Regions from separate parts of the Paenibacillus sp. W4I10 genome, predicted to be linked through region 4. Evidence: riboswitches for the same ligand, from Rfam matches in the RefSeq annotation. Region 4 holds a riboswitch; each other region holds the start of a gene.
The links. A riboswitch is a leader RNA that binds a small molecule or an ion and turns the genes downstream of it on or off. The one in region 4 is predicted to bind thiamine pyrophosphate.
Positions count from the first base shown of each region.

Region 1: another riboswitch for thiamine pyrophosphate. It lies ahead of tenA (thiaminase II); the one in region 4 lies ahead of QF049_RS05415 (thiamine phosphate synthase).
Region 2: another riboswitch for thiamine pyrophosphate. It lies ahead of QF049_RS21090 (ABC transporter substrate-binding protein); the one in region 4 lies ahead of QF049_RS05415 (thiamine phosphate synthase).
Region 3: another riboswitch for thiamine pyrophosphate. It lies ahead of thiC (phosphomethylpyrimidine synthase ThiC); the one in region 4 lies ahead of QF049_RS05415 (thiamine phosphate synthase).

Region 1 is NZ_JAUSXX010000001.1:1,667,064-1,672,088, reverse strand. Features, by position in the region: gene QF049_RS07570 (endo-1,4-beta-xylanase) at 1-2,168, shown strand, start outside; TPP riboswitch at 2,375-2,472, shown strand; gene tenA (thiaminase II) at 2,588-3,250, shown strand; gene QF049_RS07560 (CD3324 family protein) at 3,573-3,839, shown strand; gene QF049_RS07555 (nucleotidyltransferase domain-containing protein) at 3,996-5,025, shown strand, end outside.
Region 2 is NZ_JAUSXX010000001.1:4,709,514-4,714,538, reverse strand. Features, by position in the region: gene QF049_RS21105 (ABC transporter ATP-binding protein) at 1-511, opposite strand, end outside; gene QF049_RS21100 (ABC transporter permease) at 555-1,313, opposite strand; gene QF049_RS21095 (MTH1187 family thiamine-binding protein) at 1,313-1,603, opposite strand; gene QF049_RS21090 (ABC transporter substrate-binding protein) at 1,827-2,867, opposite strand; TPP riboswitch at 3,087-3,199, opposite strand; gene QF049_RS21085 (NAD-dependent epimerase/dehydratase family protein) at 3,327-4,082, opposite strand; gene QF049_RS21080 (VOC family protein) at 4,099-4,485, opposite strand; gene QF049_RS21075 (DUF2798 domain-containing protein) at 4,660-5,025, shown strand, end outside.
Region 3 is NZ_JAUSXX010000001.1:4,481,717-4,486,741, reverse strand. Features, by position in the region: gene QF049_RS20080 (alpha/beta hydrolase) at 1-698, opposite strand, end outside; gene QF049_RS20075 (IclR family transcriptional regulator) at 1,058-1,801, shown strand; TPP riboswitch at 1,951-2,064, shown strand; gene thiC (phosphomethylpyrimidine synthase ThiC) at 2,487-4,271, shown strand; gene QF049_RS20065 (hypothetical protein) at 4,802-5,025, opposite strand, start outside.
Region 4 is NZ_JAUSXX010000001.1:1,171,941-1,176,965, reverse strand. Features, by position in the region: gene QF049_RS05435 (ThiF family adenylyltransferase) at 1-692, opposite strand, end outside; gene QF049_RS05430 (thiazole synthase) at 689-1,456, opposite strand; gene thiS (sulfur carrier protein ThiS) at 1,459-1,662, opposite strand; gene thiO (glycine oxidase ThiO) at 1,659-2,831, opposite strand; gene QF049_RS05415 (thiamine phosphate synthase) at 2,849-3,511, opposite strand; TPP riboswitch at 3,738-3,847, opposite strand; gene QF049_RS05410 (ABC-F family ATP-binding cassette domain-containing protein) at 3,923-5,025, opposite strand, start outside.

The DNA of each region.
Region 1 (5,025 bases), 500 kb from region 4:
TCGAAACACCCTACATCTCTGAAGATAGCGTAGATACGTTATCGTTCTATGTGGATGATGTATCATTTACTCTGGCCGAGCAACTGGAGATCGAAGAAGGGATTCAGTCTCTGGAGGACCTGTATCAAGATGATTTCCCCATTGGTGCAGCGGTGTATCGCTGGCAGTTGGAAGGCGCATATGGACAACTGCTCACAAAACACTTTAACAGCTTGACCGCAACCTATGAGATGAAACCGAAGTACATGTCTCCTTCCGAAGGTGTTTATCAGTTCGAGGCAGCCGATCAATATGTTCAATTCGCCGAGGAACATGGTATGGGCGTACGCGCACATGCGTTGTTGTGGCATATTGATGCTGCAGAGTGGATGTTCAAGGATCCTCTGGGTAACCCTGCGAGTCGAGAATTACTACTTGCCCGGATTCAGGATTATGTTGAAACCGTCATGACCCGATACAAAGGTAAGATCTATGCCTGGGATGTGGTAAACGAGGCGATTGCGGATAGCAATGGTGATGCCAACGGTTTACGTAAAAGTCCCTTTTATGAACTAATCGGTCCGGATTACATTGAGAAAACCTATGAATTCGCCCGTGCAGCCGATCCGGATGCCAAATTATACTACAACGAATACTTCACGGAAATCCCTGAGAAAAGAGAGCATATGTATCGGTTGGTCAAACGACTGAAAGAGAAGGGGCTCATTGATGGTGTGGGTTTGCAATCTCACTATAACCTGGAATCCCCGCCCATCGACGAAATTGAAAAAACGATCAACATGTTCGCCGAACTTGGATTGGATATTCAGATCACGGAACTGGATGTGGATAGCGGAATTCCATTTGGTGAAGAGATGTCCGATGAAGTTGCGGTAAAGCAGGCGTATCGATATAAGGAACTGTTGGATTTGTACAAAAAACACAAAGATCACATTTCTTCAGTTACCTTATGGGGACTCCAAGATGAGAAGTCTTACAACAACCAGGCTATGCTGTTTGATTCAGCCCTGAAGGCCAAAAAAGCATACTGGGGACTCGTGGATGAATCCAGCTTGCCTGTGTTGACACAGAGAGCCGTCTCACTTTCGGGTAAACCGGATATCAAAAAACAGCCTCAAGATCTTCTCTGGAACAAAGCGGTGTCTACTCCACTGAAGGGTGATTCTTCAGGATCAGCTAGTTTCCGCACCTTATGGGATCAAAGTAACCTATATATCCTTGTGGATGTTCAGGATGCGAAGGCTGACGTGAATGACAGAGTAGATATCTTTGTTGATCTCAATAATGGCAAGACCACCTCATATGAAGCAGATGACCGACATGTAATCATTAAGCGGTCGGGCAAAGCTGAGGGCGCGGAGCAGCGTTCATATCGTGTACGTGAGAACAAAGCCGGATATCAGGTTGAATTGTCCATTCCATGGGGTGGTATCCAAGCTGGTTCAGAATATGAAGCTGGATTGGATATCCGTGTGACTGATGGCGGTACAAATGGGACACAACCTTATAATCCACTGTACTGGAATGATCGAACACAATCTCAGGAGCAAGATACAAGCAAATACGGCGTGATTCAACTCGCCCCTATGCCCAAATCTGCACAAGCTGTGCAAGGGATTGTTCAGATTGATGGGAAGAAAGACGCCCTATGGAATAAGGCTGTACCATTTGAAGTAAAACGGTTGAATGAGACCGATGGTGCAGAGGCAGTGGCTCGCGCAATGTGGTCAGGTGAGTATCTATATCTGCTGCTCGACGTCACTGATCCAAGCATCATCACAGATAACATCAACCCATGGGATCAGGATTCGGTTGAGATTTTCCTGGACGAGAATCACCAGCGCACACCGTATTTTCAATATGATGATGCCCAGTTCAGAATCAGTGCAGACAATGTGGGAACCTTTGCAGGGGGGGCCTCACCCGGACGCCTTGTAAGTGCTGTGAAGAAAACAAATAAAGGATATCTCGTAGAAGCCAGAATTCAGTTGCATTCACTGACGCCCAAAACAGGAAATGTTCTTGGTTTCGAGCTTCAAATTAACGACAACCAAGGCGGAGGTAAGCAGAACGTAGCCAAATGGAATGATAAGACCAATGAAAGCTGGAGAAACACTTCCCAGTACGGAATACTCACTTTTGTCGGAAAGAACATATTAGGACATTAAACCATCGGCAATAGTTGCAAGAATAGAAACCATCATAACAGTGGCTAAAACTCAACCATTGTTGTGATGGTTTTCATCATTTAAATGCGTCACTCAAGCTGATTATGGGGGATACAATCTGCCTTGACTATATTTAACAGCCCTTGATATACTAAATGGATGTTATTTTTTCTTTTATGCGGATAAGAAAGTAATCAACTACATACAACCGTTTGCGAGGGAGCCTTAACCGGCTGAGAGGGTGTTAAACCGACCTTACCTGATTTGGATAATGCCAACGTAGGGATGCAACGATGAAACGCTGTACTTGGGTAGCTCATGCGAACCCCCCTTGTTTTAGTGTATTTGTCTGCGAAACATCCTATGGATGTTTCGTTTTTTTTGTTTTTAAATACGTACATTATGAATTGGAGGAACATATGTTGACTATTTCAGAGAGACTATATCAGGCGGCACAGCCTGTGTGGAAGGAATGTCTTGAGCATCCCTTTGTTAAAGGGATCGGGGATGGTTCCTTACCGGTCGAACAATTTCGTTATTATTTGCTGCAAGACTACTTGTACCTGTATGATTATGCCCGTGTATTTGCACTAGGTATCGTCAAATCGCACGACCCCAAATTGATGCAGTTTTTTAGTAAAAACGTAGATAACATCCTGAATGGTGAAATGAAAATTCATCGTTCTTATATGGAGCGATTAGGAATTACAGAGGATCATGTTTTTCAGGTAAAACCTGCACTGAAAAATGCAGCCTATACTAACTATATGCTCTCTGTTTCACATGCAGGTGGCATAGCAGAAGTACTTGTATCCATTCTGGCCTGCTCATGGAGTTATGCAGAGATTGGTCAAGTCCTTGCTCAAAAACCAGGTGCAGCTGAGCATCATTTTTACGGAGAGTGGATCACAGGATATGCTTCCTATGAATACAACAACAGCAATCAATCCCTTGTGACGTTAACGGATAAGTTATTAGAAGGCTGTAGCGAGGGAACGTACCAACGGATGGAGGATATTTTCGTGATGTGCAGTCGCTTTGAGCTTGATTTTTGGGAGATGTCATGGAGGCTGGAGCCTTGAGTTCACTGGTAGTTAATTCAATTAGAGAGATTTGCATAGTGTGAATAATCAGAACGTGTTAGCTTCAAAAGACATGATTAAACACTCGAACAACAAGCTCTGATATAATAAGCAAATAGTAGCTATCTTTTTTCTATGGAGGTGAGGCTATTGAAAACAATCGGGGTAGGATTCTTACATGCACGGCTCTATGCAAAGCCAGAGAAGGATATGGCAATGCTTTGCATAGAGCCTGGGAATAATCACATTGCCAACGACGAATCGTAATATTCTACTAACTGGCTTTGCACCTTATTGATCTATTAAATAAGGAGTGAGGCCCATGAAATATTCAAAAGCCGAGTCTATTTTTCCGGAAGAATTGTTACGTATCATTCAAGAATACGTTCAAGGGGAATTGGTTTATATCCCCAAACCCAAAGAGGCGCACCTAAAATGGGGCGAGAAAACAGAGAGCAAGAGCAGGGTCTCTGCTCGAAACGCTGAGATTAAATCCTTATTCCGCAATGGAGTCAGGATAGAGGAGTTGGCGGGTCGGTATTTCTTGTCCTGCGAAAGCATAAAGAAAATAGTCTATACAAAGAACTAATGAAATCCGCTAACTCGTCGTTTCGACGGTTTAGCGGATTTTGTGCAAAGATGACTTAAATCAACTTATACATAGTAACCGTACCTCTAAATCGATAGACTCAAGTTAAGGTTGTTGTGATGAAGGACGGCCGGATCATACAAAGAGGTGTAACGAATGAACGAAATCATAAAGAAGAAGCTGCTGGACAAAAATGAACTGCTCATTAACATGGTGATTGAACGCGTAAAAAGAGATTTTCTAGATGATATCGCCATTATTGGGCTTACTGGTTCATTTAGCACCGGGGACTTTCACGAGAAGAGTGATCTTGATTTAATTATCATTAATAATACAGAAAAGGGATGGGAAATTTCCGATTGCTTCATCTTGGATGACGTTGGGTATGACATCTATTGCACGCCATGGGATTCAAGAATACAAGAGCAATCCACCTTGGAGAGTCCCAACGTATCGAGCCTAACCGAGCTCAAAGTACTCTACTATGCAAAGCCTGAGGATTTGGAGAAATTGAATGACTTCCGGCAAAAAGCTCTTGATGCACTTGCAAACCCGATAGGAGAAGCGTGTCTTAATCGAGCAAATAAATGGATCGATCTGGCTAAACAAGCATACAGCGATACGATGCTTAGTGAAGATATCGGTTCAGTGCGATATGCATCTGCTGGGGTTCTGTACAATCTAGTCAATGCCTTGGTGAGTATGAATAATACGTGTATCAAACGAGGGATCAAGCGATATTTGGAAGAGATACGCTCGTTTCGCTATGTTCCGGATGATCTCGAATCCTTATACAGGTCAATCATCGAAGCTCATACAATTGAAGATATTCGAATAACATCTTTTAATATGTTGAATAGCGTTACGCGGTTACATAGCACGATGTGTGATAACTTCATTGTTAAACCGGCTCCGACCTTTGATAATCTGAGAGGAACATATGAAGAACTGTGGTGCAACTACCGCAATAAAATTTTGAACAGTGTTACAACGAACGATGCTTCCTACGTCTTTCTTTCGGCCTTTGGAGCACATGAGTATCTTGATGAAATGGCCATGGAGAAAGGAACCAAGAAATATGATCTTATGCAGTACTTTGATGCAAGTAATTTACCAGTTATGAAAGAGAAGCTCCTTAAAGTGATGGATGATTATCGAGAAGAGTATGATAAGGTCGGCAGAACAG
Region 2 (5,025 bases), 3.5 Mb from region 4:
ATCCGGCAAGACCCACGCTGCTTAACCACTTACGAGCTTCTGCAAGTGCTTCAGCCCGAGGGGGAGTGCTTGAAGCTACTTCACCAGCAAGCAGTACATTGTCTTCAATGGTGCGCCACGGGAAAAGAGCGGGCTGTTGTGGCATATAACTAATCTTGCCACGCTGTCCCGTTACATTCTGACCGTTCATAAGCACTTGGCCTTCCTGTGGCTTCAGCAGACCGCCGATGATATGGAACAGGGTGCTTTTCCCACAGCCAGAAGGTCCAACGATAGCAACAAACTCGCCTTGCTCCACAGTCAGGGACAGGCCGTTCAGAACCGGTAACCTGCTCCGCCGTTCACGGAATGATGCATGAACATTAACAACGTCCAGTGCAGGTGGAACCGGAGCAGGAGTCGTGTTGGCAGGTCGATCAGGCTTAACTGGGTGGAGTTTTTCACCGTGCTTTTGCTCCATTACACTTGCTCCTCGTCCAGGCTGGACTTGTTCGTCCTGTTGCCGATTCATATGGTCATCACTTCCTAATATACAGATTACATTACATGCTTTACTACCGCTTCTGTGGCCGCCAGCGCACGAGCAGCTTCTCCAGAAGGGCAATGAACAGGAAGAGCAGCAAGCTGAGCGCGACAATAATCATGATCGCCACGAATAGGCGGTCCGTACGATAAGCCGACTTTTGCAGCATCATATAATAACCAATACCCTTGTCTGCGCCAATCCATTCGGCGATGATGGCACCCATCACGCTATAGGTAGCAGCGATTTTGACACCGGAGAACACGGATGGCAGCGCATGGGGAAGCTCCAGCTTCCAGAAGATATGATGACGTTTCGCACCAGCCATGCGCATATAGTTCATCATCGCTGCATCTGTACGGGTCAAGCCGTCCATGGCTGCCACTGCAACGGGGAAGAAGCAGACGAGGATGATGGTAATCAGCTTGGGCAACAGCCCGAATCCGAACCAGATTAACAGGAGCGGCGCGAGCGCGATGGTTGGGATATTTTGACTAAGAATAAGTAAAGGGTACAGGGCCGACTTGAGAAAAGGAACCAAATGCAGCACCATTGCAATCAGTAATCCGACCGCTGTTCCAGCGGCGAATCCGATAAGCGTTAACTGAATGGTTGCGGAAGCGTGCATGCCAAGCCGTTCGGCCTGAGTTGCCGCTTCGCGGGCGATATCGGACGGTGCAGGCAGCATCCATTTCTCAATATGGAAGAGGGAGACGGCTCCCTGCCATATCGCTATAAAGAGAATAACCGCCACAATGGGCGGCCATACACTTTTGAAATAGGTATGCATTAGCGATACTTCTCCGTCAGGGTATCCATGCTTAAGCCAGTAGGGCTATGGGCGATTTTGATCTGGGAGATGATGCTTGGACTGCCAGCCTCCACGAGTACCTCGTGCATTTTACGGACAACCTCCAGCAGTTCCTCCAGTTCCCCCTCTATCGTGGTGTCGAGCGCGTTCACCTGATATTTCAGGCCGGATTGCTGAATAACTTCAATGGCGCGATCTACGTAAGGATAAGAGTTCTCGCCATTTGGCGTTTTCGGAATAACCTGAATGCTAAGTAATGTGCTTGCCATGAGAGATCACGGCTCCTTTCGTGATATATAAAATGAACCAATGACTGTTACACTTGCCACTTCGATGACAGAATAACCTTCCAATCGCTGTTATCCCCAGATTTTTTTGATTCCCTTTCTCTAAGGGAAAATCCGGTGATAAAGGCGACCGCTTCGCTTTTTCACGTTATTTCTGTCCTCTCCGTCCTCGTGTAAATATTAAGTTCGTTTTATATGAGAAATTTTATTGGGGTAAAAACTCGTTTGTGTATGCCTTGCTCACATCGATCTGTTCATCCAGCAGTTTTTTGCTAAACATCCAGTCGGTGTAGTTCTGCCACACTTCCTGTTTTTGTTCTCCCCAGCGCGGGGCGTCATCCGTGTACTTTGGACTAAGCCATTTCTGGCTTGCCAGTACCAAGTCTTTATCCAGATCCGGGACGGCCTTGATCAGAATATTCGCTGCGTCTTCGGGATGATCAATTGCGTATTGATATCCTTCTGAAGTGGCTTTCAGGAATGCTTTCACCAACTCAGGGTCGTTCTGAATCGTCTGCTCGTTTGTTACGAGGACAGGCGTGTAGTAATCCAATGCATCTGAATAATCCTTCACATACAACATGTCGATGGGTTCCCCGCGCAGTTCGGCTTCAATACCCGTCCAGGCGTAGAAAATCCACGCGAAATCAATGTCTCGTTTCACTGCGGTGAAAAAGTCAGCGTCACCCATGTTAATGTTTTTCACTTTGGATACATCGGCTCCGTCGCCTTCCATAATGGATTGCATCACGGCTTCTTCGACTGGGGAACCCCAACCGCCATAGGTTTTACCTTCAAAATCTTTCGGTGACTTGATATTCCGATCCGCCGGAGCAGCGAAACCAGATGTATTATGCTGAATAACTGCTGCGATGGAGACCAATGGAACACCCTGTGTGCGGGCTTGAGTTACACTCTCCTGATAACTTACGCCAAAAGGCACTTCATTCGAGGCAACCATTGTATCTGCGCCACCGGCACCTGGTTGTACAATCTCTACATTCAAGCCCTCAGCCTTGTAAAAACCTTGATCCACAGCCGCATACAGGCCGGTATGATTCGTATTTGGTGTCCAGTCGAGCACCACTTTAATATCTTTCAGGGCGGCAGTATCACCTTCGTTGCTACTTTCCGTATTTGTGTTGCCGTTCTGCCCAGCTGGGGCAGCTTCTTTGCCACCACATGCGGCTACAGTCACCATAAGCACGCATAAGAGCAACAATCCCATCGTTTTACGCCATTTCATCTGTGGTTCTCTCCTTCGGTATGTCCGGCCGATTGGCACGGGGTACTCCTTGGCTTCATATCCAATCATCTTGCATAAATCGACAGATTTATACCAGTTGAGATCTGGATAACGTCACTTTTTTAGCTCTCTGGCTATATAAAAGAACATTAAAAAAGCGTCCCGTAATCCGGGACGCGTGCAGGCGTTAGAGAGGTGGCGTTCAGCATAGGGCTGTGCCATTTCGATATACTCCGATTCCTACGCTGGCATGATCCAGATCAGGTCTAAGGGTTAGTATCTTGGTGGGATACACTCTCAGCCGGCCAATTCCGACTCCCCTGGGAAACTATGAAGTTACGGGCATTACTAGGTGTAATTATAGGCCAGCGGGTGGAACGTGTCCAGTCAGGAACTGGATGGGGACACGTATGAACTTATCAAACAGGCCGTTATACATATGTATAACAGCCTGAATAATTATCGTGGCGAATCATATAAGGAAATCTGGCTGAGTGCAAAAGCATCGGATTTTGGTTCATAGCCTACCTGTTTCTGAGTGGTTTCCAGATTCAATCGTTTAAACCGGTTATTCGAGATCCCATGCAGTATGGTGAAGGGTTCCAGATCGGTAGTTGTAATTGCTTTGAGCATCAAATCACACAAGTCAGCCGGACTAATATACGCGCTTATATCCCTTGCCTCCAGCGCTGGTCCGTCCGGTTGAAAATCATCATATGCACCTATACGTATTGCTACACTTTGTAAACCTTCGGTATACGCAAAATAGGAAGCGAGCGATTCTCCAAAACATTTGCTAACCCCGTACAAATTCCGTGGGCGTGTTGGCATGTCCGGGTAGACTTGAGCATCAATGGGATACCCCTCAATCGTCTGTGCACTGCTTGCAAGAATGACTCTTCGTACACCTTGGTCTTTAGCTGCACGGAATACATTAAATGTACCTTTGATATTGATGTCCAACAACGATTCATAAAATCCGGCATTCGGGGAAGGATCTCCCGCCAGATGTACAACTACATCCATGCCTTCGCAAGCATGCTGACAGGCTTCGGGATCTGTCACATCCAATGTCATGATCTCATGGCCGGTCCCTTGATACGTATGCAGTCTGTCGATATTCAAATCCGTTAGTCGCAGGTGATATGCTTCTGACAAGTGTTGGGACAAGTCACGGCCAATTTTCCCGGCTGCGCCGGTAATTAAAATGTTCATACATCAACTCCTATTCTTAGCGCTGGAAGAACTCAATCCATTCCTTTTCAGGTCCATAGATGAAGAAATAGCGGTAACCGTTAGGCAGTGTAATAATCTCTCCATCAATAAATTCGGCTTCGGTGGATTGAATGCGTTTGTACTCAGAATCAAGATCATCCACGTGGATGGCAAAATGGTGCACAGTTCCTTCGGCAGGCAGCTTGTCGCTGTATCCTTGAATTAACTCAATCTCAGTCTCGTTACTTCCATTGAAGCCAAGGAAGGCGAGCTGAATGACCCCGTTGGTATGGGTTACCCGGTCTTTCAATTCAAGACCAACAATCTCCGTATAGAAACGCAGCGTGGTCTCCAGATCACGAACGGCAATACCGACGTGGTCAATGCGTTTTTGAAAACTCATAATCCAAATCCTCCTTATGTAGTGAGTGTTTATACCATATTAAGGGATATCATAGGGCTGTACTACATGGTTGTCAAATCCAGTTTTAATTCGGAAAAACCACAATTGTTCACAGAATGTTCACTTATGTAGAGGGTTTCGTCATCTCTATAATTACGAAGGTAAACGGAGAGGATGAGAGAATTGCCAACAAGCAAGAAGGAACAAATTATTTTCGGATTAATGGTGTGTACAGGAATGGTCTTGGTCATGATGTTCTTCAATCTATGGCACAGTGGGCTACTCGGCAAGATGTCCCCGCTTGAAATACTGCTTCAATTCATATTATGTTTTGTCATCGCGTTTCTGGTGGAGTCATTCATTGTCGGACCTGTAGCGAGAAAGATTGCTTTTTCCTTGCCCTTTGACAAGTCCAACAAGATTTTGGGTGTGCTTGCTATGTCATTTTTTATGGTGATTGGCATGGTTCTGATCATGTCCTTGTATGGAATGATCTCGGCATATCTCGCTGATCAATTAAGTGGGTCATCCGTACTCCGT
Region 3 (5,025 bases), 3.3 Mb from region 4:
GTAGGCTGACGCGGGAGATCGATCTGGTTGTGAATGTTGTGGTACAGCGTATCTGGCTCCAGCAGGAACGCACTGTCCAGAATCATTGCATCCACTTCCTTCGTAATAAGTCCAGTTTGTAGCGCCGTACCGGCACCCATGGAGAAACCCCAGACAACCAGTTCCTGCGCACCGCGCTGCTTGGCGAACTGGATGGCACCCAGCAATTGCTGTGACTCAGCTTTGCCACCTGTGGCTACAGCTTTGTTCACCTGTGAGGCGAAGCCATAATCGAACATGACCACGTTAAACCCAAGTTGATGGGCATAGTGTGCCAGGTCATACATGGGTACCCATGTTTCTTCACGATTGGCACCATAGCCGTGACTGAAAATAATCGTTTTGCTTGCAGCATTGTCAGCAGGTATATACCAACCCTGCATCGTCCGGCTGCCATCTGCTGCCGGGAACGTGATGTCTTCGTACTTCATGTTCTTGGCCTGCATCGGATTGGAGAAGACCGGTGCTACCGTTGGATTGGATAATACCCATGCGATGTAACCATGCAGTGCAATAAAACAAAACAGTAGAAAAAATACAACGGAGAGCAGCAACGCTACGATAATATGTTTGAATCGAATCAGCCTCGGTGATAGGGAAGAGGGCAGATCGGACACTTTTGTTTGCAGCGGGGCTTCGCTCTGGGATGTTTGATACATGAATGCCCCTCCTTTGAAGTTCAGTTGAAGATAACAACGACATGAAAAGAGAATTGCGTCGATTTCAGAGCCTGCTTCAGAGCGATATCTTAATGTAATATATCTTTATCGTATGTTCCAGTATAGTCAAAGTCAATTGATTGAGGGCATTTGTTACGCAATTGTTATATAGTTCTTAAGATATATGGGTAACATTACCTTAGTGTGTAAATTACAGGGGATTAAGTCTTATAAAAAGGAAAAATTTACACGTTAGCCTACTTCGATTTTGGCTCTTTTTGGTTTACAGATGAGACCGTTTCTCATATAATTTATGTAACCAAGTTTCATGTGATGAAACATGAGGAGGGCATTATGCCATGGAAGATCGCAAGTTAACCGTCCGGGCTGTGGAACGGGCGCTGGATATATTATTATGTTTTACCACACGCAGTGATCTGGGACTCACCGAAATTGCCAGCCAGATCGGCCTGCACAAAAGTACAGTACATCGTTTGATGGCTACGCTGGAGGACCGAGGGTTCGTGATCCGCGATGCAGCAACAGAGAAGTACCGACTTGGTATCCGAATCTGGGAGCTGTCGGCTCATATGTCCCGCAGTGATGATCCGGCTATTCTGCTGCTGCCTGCGATGGAGCGACTGAGAGATCGATTGGGGGAGACCGTGAGTCTGTACCTGCGTGATGGCAGTGAACGGATACGGATTCAGGCTGTGCAAAGTGATCAGGCGATTCGCCGAGTCGCTCCCGTCGGTGTTAGACTCCCGCTGTCTGTGGGCGCTTCCAGCAAAGTCTTGATGGCGTTTGCCACGGACGAGGATCGTGAAGAACTGATGAACGGGCCGGAATGGCCGGTGTTTATCGATCCAGCGGTGTATTTGGCACAGATGGGAGACATCCGGGATAACGGATATGCCACGAGTTACGAGGAACGTGAGCCGGGAGCTGCGGCGGTATCGGTGCCGATTATGGATCGCAGAGGCAATATTGCAGCTGCGCTCTCGGTCTCGGGACCTGTCAGCCGACTTTCGCAGGAGACATTGCATGAATACGCACCAGTGTTGAAGGATGCTGCTACGCAGATGGGACTCATGTTATCCTGATGCTGATGTAAGGTTTTTCTCCAAATTGAGTTGGTGTTCTGGAATATAAAGGTTGTTTTTATGTTCCGGTTGCGCTACTCTGTAATGGACGGCCCAGCGGGGCCAGCTTCATTGAATATGAACGGCGGCATGTGTGTGCCGCAACTTGTTAACGTTACTGGGGGAGTCCGAACTGTCCGGACTGAGACGGAATCGCATGAGATTCCGGACCCTTTGCACCTGATCTGGATCATACCAGCGTAGGGAAGTAATCGGCGATATGACCACAACCACCACATGATGTGACCCTTGTAGGGCTCCGTTAAGGAGCTGCATGAAGGTGCATTATTGGTGATGGACATTAAAAGTCGGTTCCTTCGGGGACCGGCTTTTTTATATACAGTGAACGGGCGATATAGCACGTACTCCAACGACTTCTTTTTCAATAACCTGCGAAAGTGGGCATGGATGATGAGAGAGAAGTCACCATAGATCCATGATCTGTGCTGACTTCCGGTCTGTTGTTAACTGTACATGAAAAGTGTCTCTCCTGGTCTGGCGTAGGATCGCTCTTTCTTCTCTGCGCTCTGCATGATTTGGGACAGGTACGTAAGTGAGCTAATGACGATACCAACCAAACAAGCGATGAACACTGAGGAGGAGACAAGCGAACATGAGTACAGGAAATCAAACGGGACAACAAGCGATGGAACAGGAACATAACGATCAGCAGGTGGAAAAAGAAACAGGAGCGGCCGGACGGGTTCAGCCCTTTCCGGGCAGCCGCAAAGTCTACATTCAGGGCTCACGGCCGGACATTGCTGTACCGGAGCGTGAGATAGCCCTTCATGACACGAATACTCCCCAAGGGGTGGAGCATAACGAACCGCTGCGTGTCTACGATACGAGCGGCCCTATGACCGATCCCGCATTTCATGCGGATATCCGTGCAGGTCTGCCAGCCCTGCGCACCCGTTGGATCACAGAGCGTGGCGATGTCGAAGCTTATCAGGGCCGTACGGTTAAACCGGAGGATAACGGACTGAAGCCTGGAGGGAAGAGAGCCGGCGCCGAAGAGTATCCCGGATTACGTGGCAAACCGCTGCGAGCACAGACAGGACGCTGTGTGACCCAGATGCACTACGCGAGACAGGGAGTCATCACGGCAGAGATGGAATTCGCCGCCATTCGTGAAGGCGTGGAACCGGAATTTGTGAGGCAGGAGCTGGCGAGTGGACGGGCCATTCTGCCATCCAACATCAATCACCCGGAGAGTGAGCCGATGTTGATCGGTCGTCATTTTCACGTGAAGATCAATGCCAACATAGGGAACTCTGCCGTATCCTCTTCCATCGAGGAAGAGGTGGAGAAGATGACTTGGGCAGTACGCTGGGGATCGGATACCGTGATGGATCTGTCCACAGGCAAAAACATTCATACCACCCGGGAATGGATCATCCGTAATTCTCCTGTGCCGATTGGTACGGTACCGCTGTATCAAGCGCTGGAGAAGGTGAATGGCGAAGCGGAAGCGCTGACCTGGGAGTTATACCGTGACACGCTCATAGAGCAGGCAGAGCAGGGCGTGGACTACTTTACGATTCATGCAGGCGTGCTGCTGCGTTATATCCCGATGACCGCCAAGCGGATGACAGGCATTGTGTCTCGCGGTGGGTCCATTATGGCAGCATGGTGCCTTGCGCATCATCAGGAGAATTTTTTGTACACCCATTTTGAAGAAATCTGCGAGATTATGAAAAGGTATGATGTGGCGTTTTCGCTAGGAGATGGACTTCGTCCAGGCAGTATCTACGATGCCAATGACGAAGCTCAGATGGCAGAACTGGCTACGCTTGGGGAACTGACGCAGATCGCATGGAAACATGATGTGCAGGTGATGATCGAAGGCCCGGGTCACGTGCCGATGCATAAGATCAAAGAGAATGTGGACTTGCAGATGGAGATTTGCCAAGAGGCGCCGTTCTATACGCTGGGACCGCTAACGACCGACATTGCCCCGGGTTACGATCACATCACATCCGCCATTGGTGCGGCTATGATTGGCTGGTTCGGCACCTCGATGCTCTGTTATGTTACGCCAAAAGAACATTTGGGCCTGCCCAACAAGGATGATGTGCGCGAAGGGGTTATCGCCTACAAGATCGCGGCCCACGCCGCCGATCTGGCGAAAGGCCATCCACGTGCTCAACGCCGGGATGACGCATTGTCCAAGGCACGCTTCGAGTTCCGCTGGCGTGACCAGTTCAACCTGTCATTGGACCCTGAACGTGCGCTGTCCTACCATGATGAGACGCTGCCAGCAGAAGGAGCCAAAGAAGCTCATTTCTGCTCCATGTGCGGACCAAAGTTCTGTAGTATGCGCATCACGCAGGACATTCGGGCCTTTGCGGCGGATAAGGGATTGTCCGAGAATGAGGCTGTAGCAGCGGGCATGCAGGAAAAGGCCGAGGAATATCGGACACGGTCCTAGGCGCCGTTACAGCGCAAGCTGGGCAGTCTGACATCGTTTGAAGGTGAGAATACTGCTATCATGTCGTCTTCTTCATCTTATTGATCAGCTTCCTGATACTTTTTATCAGCATTATGGTTGATTGTCTAGCAGATGTTTAATAAAATGAATGTAAGTACACACCAATAAGAGTAGCCAGGCCAATGGCTACTCCTGCACAGCATTTGCGGTGGGTATTCCTCCGAGTGCAGCAAGTTCAGATGAAGTGACCCGTCAGGCCGTCAACCTGTGGCGGGTCACTTCTTTTTACGATCGATGTATGTCAGGAGCGCAATAATTAACATCGCAAACACGATTACGTCGTTAAAAGAGAAGTTCATAGGATCACCTCCCACTGGAGGCAAGCCTATTTCCCACCACAAATTGGCTGTACATAGTGATTATACCATTTGAAATGCCCTTCTTCGAGAGCGTTTTTATTTTGCAAAAGGAGCCAATATAGTAGGTTCACATTTTTTTAGTGAGTGTAATATGTCACTCCAAATCCGCTACTACTGTCGAACCACACCCAAATTCTTCTCCAAATACTCCGCAAGCAATGCCAGCGGACTATGGATCGCAATGCCTGTGTCTGCTGTAACCTGTGCAGCTGCGGGAGCCATAGATAGTTGGGCTGCAACTACCCTTTTACCCGGATACTGCTCAGCAATCTGCTGTAAGCCTTCACGTACCGCTTCGAGATACCCTTGCTGATCTCCACGCATGATCAACTCAA
Region 4 (5,025 bases):
ACGTCAAATGACAATAACTTACGTCTCAATGCATTTGCATTGCCGCTAAGTAACTTCATCGCTTCTGCGGTCTGATTCGCTGTTACCATCTGTACCGCTTGAGGTATGATGCCAGACGTATCACAGGTATCTCCACCCAGAGGGACTTCACCCAGCAAACAATTTAAACATGGCGTATCTCCAGGCATAAATGTATAGGTAATACCGTAACTACCTACGCATCCACCATAAATCCAGGGAATACGGTGCTTCTGTGCCATGTCGTTAATGAGTAGTCGGGTATCAAAGTTATCCGTTGCATCCATGATCAAGTCTGTATGCTGAACGAGTTCTTCCAACTCATCTACTCTGACATCCAACACTTTCCCTTCCACATGGACCGTGGAATTAATGGCAGATAAACGTTTTTCCGCCGCCATTGCCTTCGGTATCCGCTCCATCGCGTCCTGTTCTACATATAATTGCTGCCGCTGCAGGTTACTCCACTCCACATAATCACGATCCACAATCGTTAAGTGTCCGACTCCTGAACGAACTAACGTTTCTGCAATTCCTGTTCCGAGTGCGCCAGCACCTACAATTAAAACTCTGCTGCCCTTTAATCTGGCCTGGCCTTCCTTGCCAAGTGGCGCGTACCGTTCCTGTCTGGAATAACGATCGGCCTGCTCGGAAGATGTTATTTGATCTGTCATGTATGAACCATTCCTTCCACCGGACTACTGGCTGCTGCATAACGCTTTACGGGAATCATGCCTGCCTCATATGCCAATCTACCCGCTTCTACCCCCAATCGCATCGCTTTAGCCATGCTCACTGGATCCCCTGATCCGGATACGGCTGTATTTAACAATACGCCATCTGCACCAAGTTCCATCGCATAAGCAGCATCTTTTGGGGAGCGCAACCCTGCATCCACAATCACAGGCACAACGGCCTGCTCAATGATGATCTCAAGGTTATAGGGATTGATAATGCCTCTTCCCGCTCCGATGGGAGAAGCGCCAGGCATTACAGCATGTACGCCAAGCGATTGTAGCCTTTTCGCCAGAATGACATCATCTGAAATATAAGGCAATACTGTGAAGCCCTTTTCAAGCAAAATTTCGCAAGCCTTGTACGTTTCAATCGGATCTGGGAGTAACGTAATTCCATCTCCGATGACTTCGACTTTTATCATATCACAAAGTCCTGAAGCCCGCGCAAGCTCGGCAATCCGCACCGCCTCTTCCGCATTTGAAGCTCCAGCCGTATTCGGAAGAAGAGTGTATTTGTCCAGATCCAACGTATCCAGGAAATGCTTCTGGTTACGTTCCTCCAGATTCAGACGACGAACAGCAAAGGTTAAAACTTCCGTTTCAGATGCTTCCACAGCCTGACTTTGCACTTCCAGATCCGAAAACTTGCCTGTTCCGAGCAACAATCTGGACTCAAACGTATATTTACCAATGTTCAACATCATCAACCGCCTCCTACAAAATGTACAATCTCAATTCGATCGCCTTCTCTTAATGCAGTCGTTTCATGATACTCACGGGTTAAAATATGCTTGTTCAGCTCTACAACTACAGTCTTGACTTGCAGATCAAAAGATTTAAGCAGTTTATCCACACGATTCAATCTGTCTTCAATCTCCATCCGTTGACCATTAACGATGATATTCACTGCACCACTCCCTTTCTGTTCAATCGCTCCGGACTCAGCGCCTCAATTCCGAGTTCTTCTGAGCTTTTGCCAGCGAGCAACTCAGCGATAAGCCTGCCTGTTATCGCACTAAGCAAGATACCGTTGCGGTAATGCCCAAAGGCGGCGAACAGCCCGGGTATACTCTTGCAAGCACCTACATAAGGCAATCCATCTGGAGTTGCTGGTCTCACGCCTGCCCACGCTCGTATAAATTGTGCTTCTTTCATCCCAGGCACCCAGTGGGTAGCCGCTGTTAGCAGCTTCTGAACACCCTGTACAGAAACGTTCAAATCCGTTCTGCCTGGCAGACTGGTTGCCCCAAGCCAAACTTCACCATTGGCTTTGGGAACAATATAGATATCCTCTGCATACACCGTTCTGTCAGGTCTGTACCCTGCATGTTCATCTGAGAACTGAACGGCGGCTATTTCACCTTTCACCGACCACACGGGCAAGCTCAGATTTACATGTCTCATCAACTCTTCACTCTGTAATCCAGCCGCTATAATGACATGTTTGCATTTCATCTCACCGATCGATGTGGTGATCCCCTGCACGCCGTGTTCGTTTGCTTGCACACGTATATCCTGTATGTCCTCCATAACCCGTGCTCCCAATGTTTGAGCGGATTCGGCGTATGCCTTCGTTAGATGGACTGGAAGGATTTCACTCTCGTAAGGTCTGTAATAGGCTCCATACGTATCTCTGTTGAGCCATGATGCCTCATGTTGTACAACGGAACGATCCCACCACACCTCATCAGCAGAAGCAGACAAAGCAAACTTCCGATTGTCCTTATAACTACTTAATTCACTGTATGAACGAAAAGGAGTTAGGAATCCCTGGCGTTGCAGACCAGTCTCTACCTCACTGAGTGTAGCCATTAGCACTTGTTGCTCGATAAGTAATTGTCTACTCTGCCTGGCAAGCTTAGCCATCAAAGGATGAGCAAAATCCTCACTATCTGCCGCCAGCATTCCAGCCGCCGCGCAAGACGTGCCTCCTGCAATCGCCGAACGCTCAAGCAACAGCACATCCTGTCCACGGGAAGCAAGCTCATACGCAATGGCACATCCAACAACGCCTCCTCCTACAATAATCGTTTCTGCATGAATTTTATCCGGTTTATCAGTAACGATCTCTTTCATCCTCTCATCTCCTTGATTCAGCGCCTCAGAATTTCTGTAGCAACGATAGCCTGCTTTAATAATGCAGCCGCCCGATCCGGGGAATCGCTCGCCCATACATTCGAGATCAAAGCGACTCCCTGTGCGCCTGCGGAGCGAATCGCGTGAATGTTTCCCGGCTCAATGCCCCCGATCGCAATGACAGGAATGGAGACACCCCTGCACACTTCAGCCAGAGCATATAATCCTCTTGGTTCAAGACCAGGCTTACTGTTGGTTGAGTAGACATGCCCGAAGAAAAGGTAATCGGCTCCCCGTTCTTCAGCGATTTTTGCCTCATCGATTGAATGAACAGATACACCCAGACGAAGGCGCTGCACATTGCTTTTAACAGCAGGGTTATAGTTTCGTATCGCATCTTGCCCCCAATGTACACCGCCATAGATGTCATTCTGTGAAGGCAGCTCTGAACCATTGATAACGATGCGACAAGATGGAACGCCAACGCTACGCAGACTTTCAGCCCAACCAATCTTGTCTTGCCATGTGAGTTGTTTTTCTCGTATGTGAATATAGTCCACCCAAGACCAAACGTCCTTTGCAGCTTTTACAAAAGATGCTTGATCCCCTGCACCCGTAGATACAACATGCAATTCAAATGATTCGTGAACATGTTCATGAGAAATTACCGTACTGTTCATCTCCTTCCAGGCGTGAATGCTATGAAAAATACAAAAAAGCCACTCCCGTAGGGGAGTGGCTGCGTATTAATTATAGGACCAGATGACTGACTGAAGCATACAGTTCATTTCGTGCAATAAAGCTATAGACCTTATAGCCTTAACGTTATACACGCAACTGCATGTTTCAATTCGTTAAGCAGACGGTTGAAATCCTTTCGAATTGCCGTTGCTCACGTCATTCACTGAAACGCGCTCGCCACTTCCCTACGCTGGTATGATCCAGATCAGGTGCAAAGGGTCCGGAATCGCATTCTTCCATCTCAGCCGCATCGTGCGGCCCCCCTAGTGTTCATATGAAGTTGTAGCCTATGTTACCATAGACGGATTTTTTTGTCACCGTCATTTCTGTTAAACATTGTCTTGAATCGTCTAGTTTTTCTCAGACCACTCTTCGACATTCCATGTTTTGGTAACCCAACCCTCGTAGAAATCAGGTTCATGAGATACCAGTAACACCGTTCCCTTGAATTCTTGCAAAGCACGCTGTAACTCCGCTTTAGCTGTGACATCGAGATGGTTTGTCGGCTCATCGAATAAAATCCAGTTGCTTTCACGCATCAAGAGTTTGCATAAACGAACCTTGGCTTGCTCTCCACCACTCAGCATGTTAAGAGGACGGGTAATGTGCTCATTTTTCAACCCACAGCGAGCGAGATGACCCCGGACCTCATTCTGGGTCAAATGTGAAAATTCATTCCAGACATCCTCAATGGGCGTGATATTCCCAGCACGAACTTCCTGCTCAAAATAGGCCGTTTCGAGATAATCTCCCAAAAAGGTCTTTCCACTGAGTGGAGATATTTTTCCCAGGATGGTTTTCAACAGCGTCGATTTACCGACACCATTACAACCTACGATGGCAATTTTCTCACCACGTTCAATTGTCATCGTCATTTTGGGCAGCAAAGGATACGTATATCCAATTTCGAAATCAATACCCTCAAAGACCGTTTTGCTACTCGCGCGGGCATCCTTGAATTTGAACGTTGGTTTAGCCGCCTCATCTGGACGATCAATACGTTCAATTCTGTCCAGCTGTTTCTCCCGGCTCTTCGCTCGACCTGAAGTTGAAGCACGTGCCTTGTTACGCTGAATGAAATCTTCCTGCTTCTTGATGTACTCTTGCTGCTTCTCGTATGCATCAATATGCTGGGCTTTATTCATATCAGCCATCTCAAGGAACTTGTTATAGTTCGCTGCATATCTCGTTAATTTGGCAAATTCCAAATGATAAATGACATTTACGACTTCATTCATGAATTCCGTGTCATGGGAGATTAAGAGAAACGCATGCGGATAGTCCTTCAGGTAACGTGACAGCCATTCAATATGCTCTACATCCAGATAGTTAGTCGGCTCATCTAGCAAAAGAGCTGTAGGTTTCTCGAGCAGAAGCTTGGCAAGAAGCACCTTGGTACGTTGTCCACCACTTAGAGCTGCGACATCTCGATCAAGACCAATTGCGGACAAAC